DNA from 2 places in the Salicibibacter cibarius genome. Region 1 is predicted to be linked to the other one. Evidence: a T-box and tRNA genes for the amino acid it is inferred to sense, from the RefSeq annotation. Region 1 holds a T-box; the other holds one or more tRNA genes.

Region 1 (6,717 bases):
TTTACATTAGCAAGTGAGCAATTATATATATCTCAACCTTCGTTATCTAAAACCATAAAAAAACTTGAAGAAAAGCTAAATGCAGAACTGTTTGACCGATCTAATCGATCTCTTCAACTAACCGATGAGGGTAAACTTCTTTATAATAAAACTCTTATTATATTAAGAGAGGTTAAAGACCTAGAAGGTAAGTTACAAAATAATGAAGGCCAAATATCGGGGTTATTAAGGATTGGAATTCCTCAGATACTGGGTAGTTTCTTTTTTCCTAAGATCTCAAAATATTTTAAGGACCACTATCCACATGTAGAAATCGTTATCTCAGAAGAAGGAAGCTTATTAACTGAGAAACGTGTTCACAAAGGAGAACTAGACGCGGCTATTGCAGTGTTACCTATACACAATGAACAATTGCAAGAACAAGTTATATCGGATGAACCATTTGTTGCTTGTTTACCGTACAATCATTCATTAATAAATGAGAAGACCATTCAAATGAAACAACTCCAAGATGAAACCTGGATAATGTTTGATCGCTCTTTTGCCCTCCGTAAATTACTCGAAGAGTCGTGCTACAAGTCAAATTTCAGGCCAAACACTTTATACTCTACAACGCAATGGGATTTATTACTATCCCTTGTTGAAGCAGGTTTAGGAATCACTGTTATTCCCAAACCTGTAGCGTTGAAATGGCACGGTTCTTTTATCATTAGAGATCTTTCAGATAGTTACATCTCTTGGCGAGTTGGCTTAATTACCAATAAAAAACGACATCAATCTCATGCACTAAAGGCGTTGGTTCGGTCAATACACGAATTGTATTAGAACAAATTCCTATTAATTCAACTTCGAATCTTAAAATCAATGCTAATCCTTTATAAAATTAGGTGTTAAAAAAAGAAATATCTTCGGAGTGTTCTAGACTCGCACACTAACAGACGAGGATACATTTCTCTAAATTGCTAAACCTATAAAAAAGAAGCCCAAATGACGAGTAATACTCACACCCTGAAACAAGTAAGGGTACGTTCGTGCTAGCAAGTCTCGTTTACTCAAGTTTGGTCCAGAACAATCACAACGCCCCGCCCTTGACATCCCGCGATAAATCCGATATAAAAGAAGAAAATAGCGCTTAAAAAAGATACGTTGATGGAACGAGTAGATCAACTCCGGTTCTACAGAGAAGGGTTTTATTGCTGAAAGGACCCGGACACGGATTGATTGAAGGCTATTCCGGAGTGCAGCTAACCACTGCCGTTTGCCGCGTTAAGGCGTCCAAGCGAACCATTCGCGAGATAAGCGAATGCGTTAACAAGGGTGGTACCGCGAGTGTTCAACCTCGTCCCTTTTTTGGGGCGGGGTTTTATATGTGGAAAAAAGGAGGAAAAACGAAATGACACGCTTAACGTCAGCTGACGTGCGCCAACTTTTTCTTGATTTTTTTAAAGAAAAAGGCCATGACATAGAACCGAGCGCTTCCCTCGTTCCCCATGAAGATCCGTCGTTGTTGTGGATCAACAGCGGGGTGGCGACGTTAAAAAAATATTTTGACGGACGGATTGTGCCGGAAAATCCGCGGATCGTCAATGCGCAGAAAGCAATTCGGACGAATGATATTGAAAACGTCGGCAAAACCGCACGCCATCATACGTTTTTTGAAATGCTCGGTAATTTCTCGATCGGCGATTATTTTAAAAAAGAAGCGATTGCATTTGCATGGGAGTTTCTAACCGATGAGCGGTGGATCGGATTTGACGCGGAGCGCTTATCCGCAACTGTTCACCCTGAGGACGATGAAGCGTATCGTTACTGGAAAGAAGATATTGGCCTGCCGCAAGAGAGGATCGTTCGCCTGGAGGAAAATTTCTGGGATATCGGAGAAGGCCCGAGCGGGCCGAACGCGGAAATTTTTTATGACCGCGGGCCTGCTTACGGCAACGATCCGTCGGATCCGGAACTTTACCCGGGGGGCGAAAACGAACGGTATCTAGAAATTTGGAATCTCGTTTTTTCCCAGTTCAATCACAATCCTGACGGGACGTACACACCGCTTCCAAATCAAAACATCGATACCGGATTAGGGCTCGAGCGTCTCGTTTCGGTCATCCAAGACACAAAAACAAACTACGAAACCGACTTGTTTTTGCCGATAATAAAAGAGACGGAAAACTTGACGAACGTTTCTTATGGCGAAAAAGATACGTATGACACGGCTTTTAAAGTCATTGCCGACCACATTCGCACCGTTGCTTTCACGATCGCCGACGGTGCCCTGCCGTCCAATGAAGGAAGGGGATATGTGCAGCGTAGGCTGTTGCGACGGGCGGTTCGTTACGCGCAATCGCTCGATATCAACGAGCCGTTCATGTACCGTCTCGTTCCGGTCGTTGCGGGCATCATGGAACGTCATTATCCGAACGTGAAGGAAAAGGAATCGTTTATTCAAAACGTGATTCAAAATGAGGAAGAGCGTTTTCATGAAACGTTAAGCGACGGGTTGGCGATCTTAAATGATTTAATCGCAGCAGCCAAGCAGGCGGGTGCAACACAAATCGACGGAGATGACGTCTTCCGCCTTTACGATACGTATGGTTTTCCGGTCGATTTGACAGAGGAATACGTAACGGATGCCGGTCTCCATGTAGAGCTCGAAGGATTTGAGCGTGCGATGGAAGCGCAACGGGAACGGGCAAGAGCCGCCCGCAAAGAAGGCGACTCGATGCAAAGCCAAAATGAGGCATTGCGATCGCTTCACGAAACAAGCACGTTCGTCGGGTATGAACAAACCGAGGTCACGACGCAAGTGCAGGCCATCGTGCAAAATGATGCACGCGTGGAAGCGGCGAACGTCGGGGAAGAAGCGTTTGTCCTTTTAAAAGAAACCCCATTTTACGCGGAAAGCGGTGGGCAAGTCGCGGATCAAGGGCTGCTTTTTGCAAGCGGCTTAAAGGCAGAGGTCACCGATGTCCAACAAGCGCCCAACGGGCAACCGTTACACAAGGTGACCGTTACTGAAGGCACGTTAACAACGAACAAGTCAATCACTGCCGCGATCAATGGAAAAGACCGTGCCGCGATTCAAAAAAACCATACGGCCACCCATTTGCTCCATCAGGCATTAAAAGATGTGCTCGGCGAGCATGTGAACCAAGCAGGGTCGTATGTTGGACCGGATCGTTTGCGTTTTGATTTCTCCCATTTTGGACAAGTGTCGAGTGCCGAGTTGCAGGAGATTGAGGCAATTGTCAATGAAAAGGTTGCAGATGCGACACAATTGATGATTGAAGAAACAACTTTGGAAGACGCAAAAGCGAAAGGAGCCATGGCCCTATTCGGCGAAAAATATGGAAGCAATGTTCGTGTCGTTCATATCGGGGATTACAGCATTGAGCTATGCGGCGGAACCCATGTGACCAACAGCGCAGAGGTCGGAACCGTTAAATTACTCTCCGAAGCTGGGATTGGCGCGGGCATTCGACGAATAGAAGCCGTTACCGGCCAAGCAGCTTACCATTATATCGAACAGAAACTGCACGTATTGGAACAAGTAAAAGAACAGCTGAAAGCAAAATCGACGGAAGACGTTCCCCAAAGAGTGGATCAACTTCAACAGGATGTCCGTGAAAAAGAAAAAGAAAAAGAATCAATCGCGGCAAAATTGGGGAACATGGAAGCTATGCAGTTATTGAACGATGTGCATGATATCAATGGCATCCCGGTGTTGGCGGGTCAACTGGATAACAGTGATATGGACACCCTTCGAACGACTGCGGACCGGTTAAAACAAAAACTCCCTAGAGGAATTATTGTTCTCGGTACAGCGAGAGACGGCAAAGTCAACATTGTCGCTGCGGTGAGCAAAGACTTGGTTTCCGACGGCTATAAGGCCGGCGACATCGTCAAAAAAGTTGCGGCCATTTGTGATGGTGGCGGAGGGGGGCGCCCGGATATGGCCCAGGCCGGCGGCAAAAGCCCGGAAAAGTTACCGGAAGCGATGGCAGCTGTCGATGAAATCGTCGCCTCCGTTTCATAATTTCACCAAATCATGTACAATAAGGTCAAATACAGGAAGCGGGCAATCACGATCCGTGAATTTGATTGCGAGGTGACTAGGATGAGCTCAAAAGATAACACCGTCCAATTTAATGTACAGGAAGACTCCGCACAAGCAGACGTTAAAGAAGTTTTAGTCAATGTTCATCAGGCTCTTGAAGAAAAAGGGTACAATCCCATTAATCAAATCGTCGGATATTTATTATCCGGGGATCCGGCGTACATTCCGCGACATAACGACGCACGCACGTTGATTCGCCGTCTTGAAAGAGACGAGCTCATTGAAGAACTCGTTCGTACGTATTTGCAGAAAGCTAAGCGTCGATGAAGATTCTCGGTCTGGATGTAGGAGATAAACGAATCGGAGTAGCGGTTAGTGATGCGTTGGGACTGACAGCACAAGGACTTGAGACGATTGCCGTAGAAGGGTATGAAGCGACGGTCGCGAAGATTGTGCAGATAGCAAGTGACCATGACGTTGAAAAAATTGTGGTAGGCTTGCCGAAAAACATGAATGGCACACTAGGTCCTCGTGCGGAAAAATCACAACAATTTGCTGCTTCCCTTGAAAAGAACGTGGCGTTTCCTGTACAGTTTTGGGACGAACGATTAACGACGAAAGCGGCGGAGCGGACGTTAATATCAGCAGATGTGAGCCGCAAAAAGCGCAAAAAAGTCGTTGACAAACTTGCCGCAGTGTTGATTTTACAAGGATACCTTGATCACGCTGGGCGACAAGAATGAGGTGTAAAGATGGCCGAAGAAGAAAATGAACGTGTGATCATTCCTGATGAAGACGGGAATGATCATGTATTCGAGATATTGTTTACGTTTGATATTGATGAAACAGAAAAGTCCTATATGGTTGTTACCCCGGTCGTTGAAGAACTGGAAGAAGATGAAGAGGTAGAAATCTTTGCTTTTCAGTATGAAGAATCAAGTGACGAGCCTTCAGGATTTGCGCTTTACCCGATTGAATCCGACGAAGAATGGGAATTGGTTGAAGAAATGATTGCCACGATGTTGGACGAGGATGAAACCCTTCACGTTGAGGGAGACGACCATAGCCACTAATGATGATAAACGGGAAATACCACCTGGACCGTGATGCATTCACGGGCCGGGTATTCTTTTTACTGTAGGGTTTGTAGCAATCATCCTCGAAGAGGAGGTTTCCTTGAACGATAATCAGGATTTAAATGAACAAAAGAAGCAACGGGCATTGAATGCGCGAGTGGTACGTCGGATTGTACTCGGGATTGTGCTTGTTCTTGTTTTACTCGCGATCGTCGGTTTGGCAGCCGGTTACTTCTATGTGCAGGCAGCAATTAGTCCGATGGACGAAAGTGATGACTCGACGGTTGAAGTTGAAATACCGAGCGGCTCATCGATGAGTGATATCGGCGTGGTTTTGGAAGATGAAGATTTGATCTCCAACAGCACTTTTTTTCACTATTATTCACGATTGCAAAACGCCTCCGGTTTGCAGGCGGGTGTCTACGAATTGGATCGATCGATGGACCTTGATGAAATCATAGATACGATGCAGGAAGGACCGCACAGGGAATCGTATGCGATTTCTTATATGATTCCGGAAGGATGGTGGCTGGAAGATATTGCGGCAACGATCGCGGAAGAATCGCCTCATGATATAGATGAGGTGATGGATGTGCTCAATAGCGAGGAATATGCGGAAGGGTTAATAGAAGAACACGAATTATTAAATGAAGAAATGTTAGACGAAGATATCCGTTATCCCTTAGAAGGCTATTTATTTCCGGCAACTTATGAGTTTTTAGACGAAGATGTTTCTGTTGAATGGATGGTGGAATCCATGTTGCAACAAACCGTTGATACCTACGAACAAGTTGAAAGTGATGCGGATGTCGAATATGATTTACATGAAGTGTTAACGCTGGCCTCGATTGTGGAGCGGGAAGCACAAACAGAGGAGGATCGCAGGTTGATCGCGGGCGTTCTGTTCAACCGTCTCGAGGAAGAGATGCCTTTGGAAGTAGATCCGACGGTGGCTTATGCGCAAGGCGAACATCTATACATGACTTCCCTGGAGGATATTGAGATCGACGATGCGTTTAATACGTATCAATATGATGGGTTGCCACCCGGACCGATCGCGAGCCCGGGAGAAGATGCCATAAGAGCTGTTTTTGAACCGGAGGATACCGATTACCTCTTTTTCTATGCGCGCGTAAACGGCGAGGTCATCTATTCCGAAACGTACGAAGAGCATAATGACGTACATGAAACCTATAGGGATGAATGGATGGAAGCACAGGAAGAAGAGGGTTCTGGCGAATGAATGCGTACTTGGAACGTTTACGAAAACAAAATAAACTCCCGGAATTGGGCGAGATGCGGCTGTATGCTAAAAAAGAAAATATCCCGATTTTGGAAGAAGAAAGCATGCAGTTGTTACTACAAGTCTTGGCATTGACGAATGCAGAACGCGTGCTTGAAATCGGAAGCGCGATCGGTTATTCAGCCTTGCGTATGGCATCGGACGGGTCCCGCCGCAAAATAACGACGGTTGAAAAGGATCGGAAACGCTACGAAGAAGCCCGGTTCTTTTTGACTCGTTCCAGCTATCGACAATCGATTACGCTGCTTAATGGAGATGCGTTTGATTATGAGGAAGATATCGCA
Region 2 (6,717 bases), 1.5 Mb from region 1:
GAACGGGAAGTAGCTCAGCTTGGCAGAGCACTTGGTTTGGGACCAAGGGGTCGCAGGTTCAAATCCTGTCTTCCCGACCATGATATAAAATTTGGGGCCTTAGCTCAGCCGGGAGAGCGCCTGCTTTGCACGCAGGAGGTCAGCGGTTCGATCCCGCTAGGCTCCACCACTATTTGCCCATTGAAAACTGAATGAAAGCCAAGCGAACGAAAGAAAGAAGCAAGGAGTCAGCGCTTTGCCCACCCCCGTGAGCGAAGCGGAACTTAACATTTATGGAGAGTTTGATCCTGGCTCAGGACGAACGCTGGCGGCGTGCCTAATACATGCAAGTCGAGCGGGCCACCGGAGGTGCTTGCACCTCCGGCTGGTCAGCGGCGGACGGGTGAGTAACACGTGGGCAACCTGCCTTTGAGTTTGGGATAACACCGGGAAACCGGTGCTAATACCAAATCGATCCTTACTCGCGCCTGCGAGCGAGGAGAAAGACGGTCAATGGCCGTCGCTCAAAGAGGGGCCCGCGGCGCATTAGCTGGTTGGTGGGGTAAGGGCCTACCAAGGCGACGATGCGTTGCCGACCTGAGAGGGTGATCGGCCACACTGGGACTGAGACACGGCCCAGACTCCTGCGGGAGGCAGCAGTAGGGAATCATCCGCAATGGGCGCAAGCCTGACGGTGCAACGCCGCGTGAGTGAGGAAGGTTTTCGGATCGTAAAGCTCTGTTGTGAGGGAAGAACAGCTTTTGGAGGAAATGCCAAGGGTTTGCCGGTACCTCACCAGAAAGCCACGGCTAACTACGTGCCAGCAGCCGCGGTAATACGTAGGTGGCAAGCGTTGTCCGGAATTATTGGGCGTAAAGGGCACGCAGGCGGTGAGGCAAGTCTGATGTGAAAGGCCGGCGCTTAACGCCGGAATGGCATTGGAAACTGCCTGACTTGAGTACAGAAGAGGAGAGTGGAATTCCACGTGTAGCGGTGAAATGCGTAGAGATGTGGAGGAACACCAGTGGCGAAGGCGACTCTCTGGTCTGTGACTGACGCTGAGGTGCGAAAGCGTGGGGAGCGAACAGGATTAGATACCCTGGTAGTCCACGCCGTAAACGATGAGTGCTAGGTGTTAGGGGTTTCGATACCCGTAGTGCCGAAGCAAACGCAATAAGCACTCCGCCTGGGGAGTACGACCGCAAGGTTGAAACTCAAAGGAATTGACGGGGGCCCGCACAAGCGGTGGAGCATGTGGTTTAATTCGAAGCAACGCGAAGAACCTTACCAGGCCTTGACATCCTCTGACCGCCTTGGAGACAAGGTATCCCTTTTGGGCAGAGAGACAGGTGGTGCATGGTTGTCGTCAGCTCGTGTCGTGAGATGTTGGGTTAAGTCCCGTAACGAGCGCAACCCTTGAATGTCGTTGCCAGCATTAAGTTGGGCACTCGACATTGACTGCCGGTGACAAACCGGAGGAAGGCGGGGATGACGTCAAATCATCATGCCCCTTATGGCCTGGGCGACACACGTGCTACAATGGACGGTACAACGGGCAGCGAAGCCGCGAGGTGGAGCCAATCCCCAAAAAAGCCGTTCTCAGTTCGGATTGCAGGCTGCAACCCGCCTGCATGAAGCTGGAATCGCTAGTAATCGCGGATCAGCATGCCGCGGTGAATACGTTCCCGGGCCTTGTACACACCGCCCGTCACACCACGAGAGCCGGCAACACCCGAAGTCGGTGAGCGAACCCTTATGGGACGCAGCCGCCGAAGGTGGGGCCGGTGATTGGGGTGAAGTCGTAACAAGGTATCCCTACCGGAAGGTGGGGATGGATCACCTCCTTTCTAAGGAGCACCACGGCCCCTCGGTGAAGGGGCCGGAGGCCAAGCGCTTAGGCTTTCATTCAGTTTTGAGCGGGCAACTGCTGTTCCTACATATTTTAACAGATGGGCCTGTAGCTCAGTTGGTGAGAGCGCACGCCTGATAAGCGTGAGGTCGGTGGTTCGAGTCCACTCAGGCCCACCATCTTTTAGAAATTAGAAGTGGGAAGTTGGATCTGATATCTAAAATAATGGGGCCTTAGCTCAGCCGGGAGAGCGCCTGCTTTGCACGCAGGAGGTCAGCGGTTCGATCCCGCTAGGCTCCACCATAATCATTAATGAACACAGACGGCATTGCGGTCTTTTTTTTTATGGAATTAATAAAGGTAAGTATTTCTTGGAAACTAATGTAAAACCGCTAAATTATGCGGTTGCCTGGGTTTGTGGAAAAAGCCCTGCAAAATCAGCGTCGGTTTCGTTCATGCACGGGCTATGGACCCTGAAAGAGCCGTATTCCCCCGGTTTCGGTCGTCATGCCCGGGTCATGGAGTCCGAAGTGGTGAATCTCTCCGTGTTCAGTCACCATGAACGTTATGGACCCCGATAGCAGCTTAGTCTTTTTTATTTTCTCCTCTCCACCCTCTTTCCCTTTCACTCCTCTCAATACCGCGAATCCTTTTTTGTTTTCCGACTCAAATTTTAGTCTTATGGCATGAATCTTTTTATTTCAGGCTATCCTGTTACCGTGGATGGCGCCTTTTTAATCGGCAATGATAGTGAGGCAAGTGCTGACTTGAAAATGCAATGAATTTGTATTATATTAAAGTCAAAGATAGTCAAGGTCAGGGGGTGGGTATGATGGGGAATAACATTTCTGATGTCATTGAAAAGTATATAAAATCAATTTTAACCGAAGAAGAGCAGAATTTAATTGAAATAAAAAGAAGTGAACTTGCCAAGCACTTTGAATGCGTGCCTTCGCAAATTAACTATGTGATTCGCACTAGATTTACAGTTGAGAAGGGCTATGTTGTTGAAAGCAAACGTGGAGGCGGCGGTTATATTCGGATTACAAAAGTGCGGCATGCGGATCATCAGGAATTATGTGATCAATTAATTGATCACATTGGGAAGGCCATTGATCAAGGGACAGGGAAAAGCGTTGTTCTTCGATTATTGGAAGAGGGGGCCATTAGCAAGCGAGAAGGGAACATGATGCTTGCAGCGATCGAACGAGAGGTTATCTCTCTTCCGGTTCCTGCTCACCGCGATATGATCCGGGCAAATGTTTTGAAAGCAATGCTTTCGAGTTTAAAGTATAAGATTTAACTTAGAGGGGAAGTGGGTTCGTGCAGTGCCAGGAATGTAATCAACGGCAGGCAACCCTGCATTTCACGAAGATTGTTAATGCGGAAAAAACAGAGATGCATTTATGTGAAGTGTGTGCCAAAGAAAAGGGCGATGAGTTCCCGGGCTCAAATAGTTATTCCATTCATGACCTCCTGTCGGGTTTGTTGAATGTAGATCCAAGCACGGGGAGCGGTGCAGGTTATTCCCAGAAAGTGCAAAACGAATACGCTTTGCAATGTCCGAAGTGCAGGATGCATTACAAAGATTTTATAAACAATAGCCGCTTCGGTTGTTCTTATTGCTATCAAGCGTTTAGTGCCAAGCTTGACCCGATTCTTAAACGTGTGCATGGAGGAAATCATACACACACCGGAAAAATTCCGAAACGTCAAGGTGGCCGACTAAAGTTGCAAAGGGAAATATCCTCATTAAAAACGAAAATGCAAGAGCACATTGATCGTGAAGAATTTGAGTATGCCGCCGAGGTTCGCGATAAAATTCGGGAGTTGCAAGAAGCCAAGGAGAAGGAGGAGGGGCAGTAATGTCTCTGGAGCAATTTATCTCTAATGCCATTAGTCCGTGGATGAAAAATCCCGGCCCTGACGATGACATTGTCATGAGCACACGCATTCGGTTAGCCAGAAACCTTGAAGATTTCCCCTTCCCTTCTTCCACATCCCAAGATGCGGCGAGGGCACTTTATAAACATGTCTATGAGCGATTGTCCCAAACAAGCAAAGAAATGGTCGGGAAATTGATATGGTTGCCGATGGATGGGCTTTCAACAATTGAAAAAACCGTTCTTGTCGAAAAGCATTTAACGAGTCCGCAATTTGCAAAAGAATCTAAGCAAGGCGCTGTTGTATTGAATAACGATGAAACGATCAGTATGATGGTAAATGAGGAAGATCATTTAAGAATCCAATGTTTATCTCCCGGCTTTCAGTTATCCGAAGGCTATAAATCTGCAGATAAGCTTGATGATTGGATTGAATCCCATGTCACCTATGCGTTTGATGAAAAAAAAGGGTATTTAACGAGTTGTCCCACAAATGTGGGTACAGGTATGCGGGCTTCGGTTATGATGCACTTGCCAGCGCTTGTCACTACGCAACAATTAAATCGAATTTTGCCTGCCGTTAGTCAGTTGGGACTTGTTGTTAGAGGAATTTACGGAGAAGGCAGCGAAGCTAGAGGGAACCTGTTCCAAATTTCTAACCAGATGACGTTAGGCAAATCAGAAGAGGATATTATCGAGGAATTACGCGGCGTTGTGCTCCAACTGATCGAAAGGGAGCGAAACACCCGGCGGGAGTTGCTTAAGCATAATCAATTACAGCTTGCTGACCAGGTTCATCGCTCCTATGGTATTTTGGCAAACAGTCGCATCATAGAATCGAAGGAAGCCGGTAATCACCTGTCCACGCTTCGGTTAGGGATCGATTTGGATTTAATCCGTGGCATAGAGGGTAATATCCTTAATGAGTTGATGGTTTTAATTCAGCCTGCGTTTCTGCAACAGTTTGCAGAACAGGAATTAACAGCCGATGGCCGCGATGAGCGACGGGCAACGTTAATTCGCGAAAGGTTAAAGCTTGAAAATATACAAGACGGAGGTGGCGAAACATGATGTTTGGCCGTTTTACAGAGAGAGCACAAAAGGTACTCGCGCTCGCCCAGGAAGAAGCTGTGCGGCTTGGCCATACAAATATAGGAACCGAGCATATCCTGTTGGGCCTGCTGCGTGAAGGTGACGGTATTGCCGCTAAAGCCTTGCAAGCCTTGAACTTGGGGTCCGACCAAGTTCAACAAGAAGTCGAGAATCTTATAGGCCAAGAAGCAAACGGAACAATGAAAAAACAAACACCCCATTACACACCCCGTGCAAAAAAAGTGATTGAATTGTCCATGGATGAAGCTCGAAAATTGGGCCACTCATATGTGGGCACCGAGCATATTCTCCTCGGCCTCATTCGTGAAGGCGAAGGCGTGGCAGCACGTGTATTGAACAACTTGGGCGTAAGTTTGAACAAAGCTCGCCAACAAGTGCTGCAATTGCTTGGAAGCAATGAATCCTCCGGCAACAATGGCCAACAGGGAGGAAGTGCGGCAGGAGGCACTGTTAACACGCCCACCCTTGATAGTCTGGCCCGAGATCTTACGGCAGTTGCAAAAGAAGAGAACCTTGATCCGGTCATTGGCAGGGAGAAAGAAATTCAACGCGTGATTCAAATCCTTTCGAGGCGGACAAAAAATAACCCGGTGTTAATCGGAGAGCCCGGTGTCGGTAAAACATCCGTAGCCGAAGGATTGGCACAATCGATTATTGCCAATGAAGTTCCGGAAACTCTGCGAAGCAAACGAGTAATGACCTTGGATATGGGGACTGTCGTTGCCGGCACGAAATATCGCGGGGAATTTGAAGATCGATTGAAAAAAGTGATGGAGGAAATTCGCCAAGCCGGAAACGTTATATTATTCATCGATGAGTTGCATACATTAATCGGTGCCGGTGGCGCTGAAGGGGCCATTGATGCTTCCAACATTTTAAAACCGTCATTGGCACGTGGAGATTTGCAATGCATTGGTGCAACGACCCTTGATGAGTACCGTCGCTATATCGAGAAGGATGCGGCTCTTGAGCGCCGTTTCCAGCCTATTCACGTTGATGAACCTACATTGGAAGAATCCACGCAAATCTTGACCGGCTTGCGTGACCGCTATGAGGCTCACCATCGGGTAACGATTACAGATGAAGCGATCGAAGAAGCGGTAAGAATGTCCAATCGCTATATCTCCGACCGATTCCTCCCCGATAAAGCGATTGATCTGATTGATGAGGCGGCTTCCAAGGTGAGGCTTCGTTCTTATACCGCTCCGTCGGATTTGAAAGAAAGAGAACAAAAGTTAGAAGAAACACGCAAGGAAAAAGATGCGGCTGTTCAAAGCCAAGAATTTGAAAAAGCTGCCTCCCTTCGTGACAGTGAACAACGCCTTCGCGAGGAATTGGACGAACGCAAGAACGAATGGAAAGAAAGGCAAGGCCAAGAAAATACAGAGGTGGCCATGAATGATATAGCCGAGGTCGTAGCCAGTTGGACAGGAATTCCCGTTACGAAATTGGCTGAAGAAGAAACCGAACGCCTCTTGCGAATGGAAGATATCTTGCACGACAGGGTTGTCGGGCAAGATGAAGCCGTTGATGCGGTTTCCAAAGCGGTGCGCCGTGCCCGCGCAGGTCTGAAAGATCCTAACCGCCCCATTGGGTCCTTTATTTTCTTGGGACCGACCGGTGTTGGGAAAACCGAATTGGCCCGTGCCGTTGCGGAAACGCTCTTTGGGGATGAAGACGCGGTTCTCAGGATTGACATGTCCGAGTATATGGAAAAATACACGACAAGCAGGCTAGTAGGCTCGCCGCCGGGATATGTTGGTTATGATGAGGGCGGCCAACTTACGGAAAAAGTCCGCCAGCGCCCCTATTCCGTAATTTTATTGGATGAAATTGAAAAAGCACATCCGGATGTCTTTAATATCTTGCTTCAAGTATTGGAAGACGGTCACC

What was found. A T-box is a leader RNA that pairs with one kind of tRNA and senses whether it is charged. The one in region 1 lies ahead of alaS (alanine--tRNA ligase), so its partner is inferred to be a tRNA-Ala.
Region 2: it has a tRNA-Ala gene. The T-box ahead of alaS (alanine--tRNA ligase) is inferred to sense a tRNA for this amino acid. The anticodon was not compared.

The regions. Positions count from the first base shown of each region.
Region 1 covers NZ_CP054705.1:1,717,213-1,723,929, forward strand. Annotated here, with positions in the region: gene HUG15_RS09025 (LysR family transcriptional regulator) at 1-825, shown strand, start outside; T-box leader at 1,138-1,350, shown strand; gene alaS (alanine--tRNA ligase) at 1,394-4,033, shown strand; gene HUG15_RS09035 (IreB family regulatory phosphoprotein) at 4,115-4,381, shown strand; gene ruvX (Holliday junction resolvase RuvX) at 4,378-4,797, shown strand; gene HUG15_RS09045 (DUF1292 domain-containing protein) at 4,807-5,127, shown strand; gene mltG (endolytic transglycosylase MltG) at 5,231-6,373, shown strand; gene HUG15_RS09055 (O-methyltransferase) at 6,370-6,717, shown strand, end outside.
Region 2 covers NZ_CP054705.1:172,717-179,433, forward strand. Annotated here, with positions in the region: tRNA gene HUG15_RS00895 (tRNA-Pro) at 4-80, shown strand; tRNA gene HUG15_RS00900 (tRNA-Ala) at 94-169, shown strand; rRNA gene HUG15_RS00905 (16S ribosomal RNA) at 270-1,826, shown strand; tRNA gene HUG15_RS00910 (tRNA-Ile) at 1,931-2,007, shown strand; tRNA gene HUG15_RS00915 (tRNA-Ala) at 2,056-2,131, shown strand; gene HUG15_RS00920 (CtsR family transcriptional regulator) at 2,661-3,131, shown strand; gene mcsA (protein-arginine kinase activator protein McsA) at 3,152-3,694, shown strand; gene mcsB (protein-arginine kinase McsB) at 3,694-4,782, shown strand; gene HUG15_RS00935 (ATP-dependent Clp protease ATP-binding subunit) at 4,779-6,717, shown strand, end outside.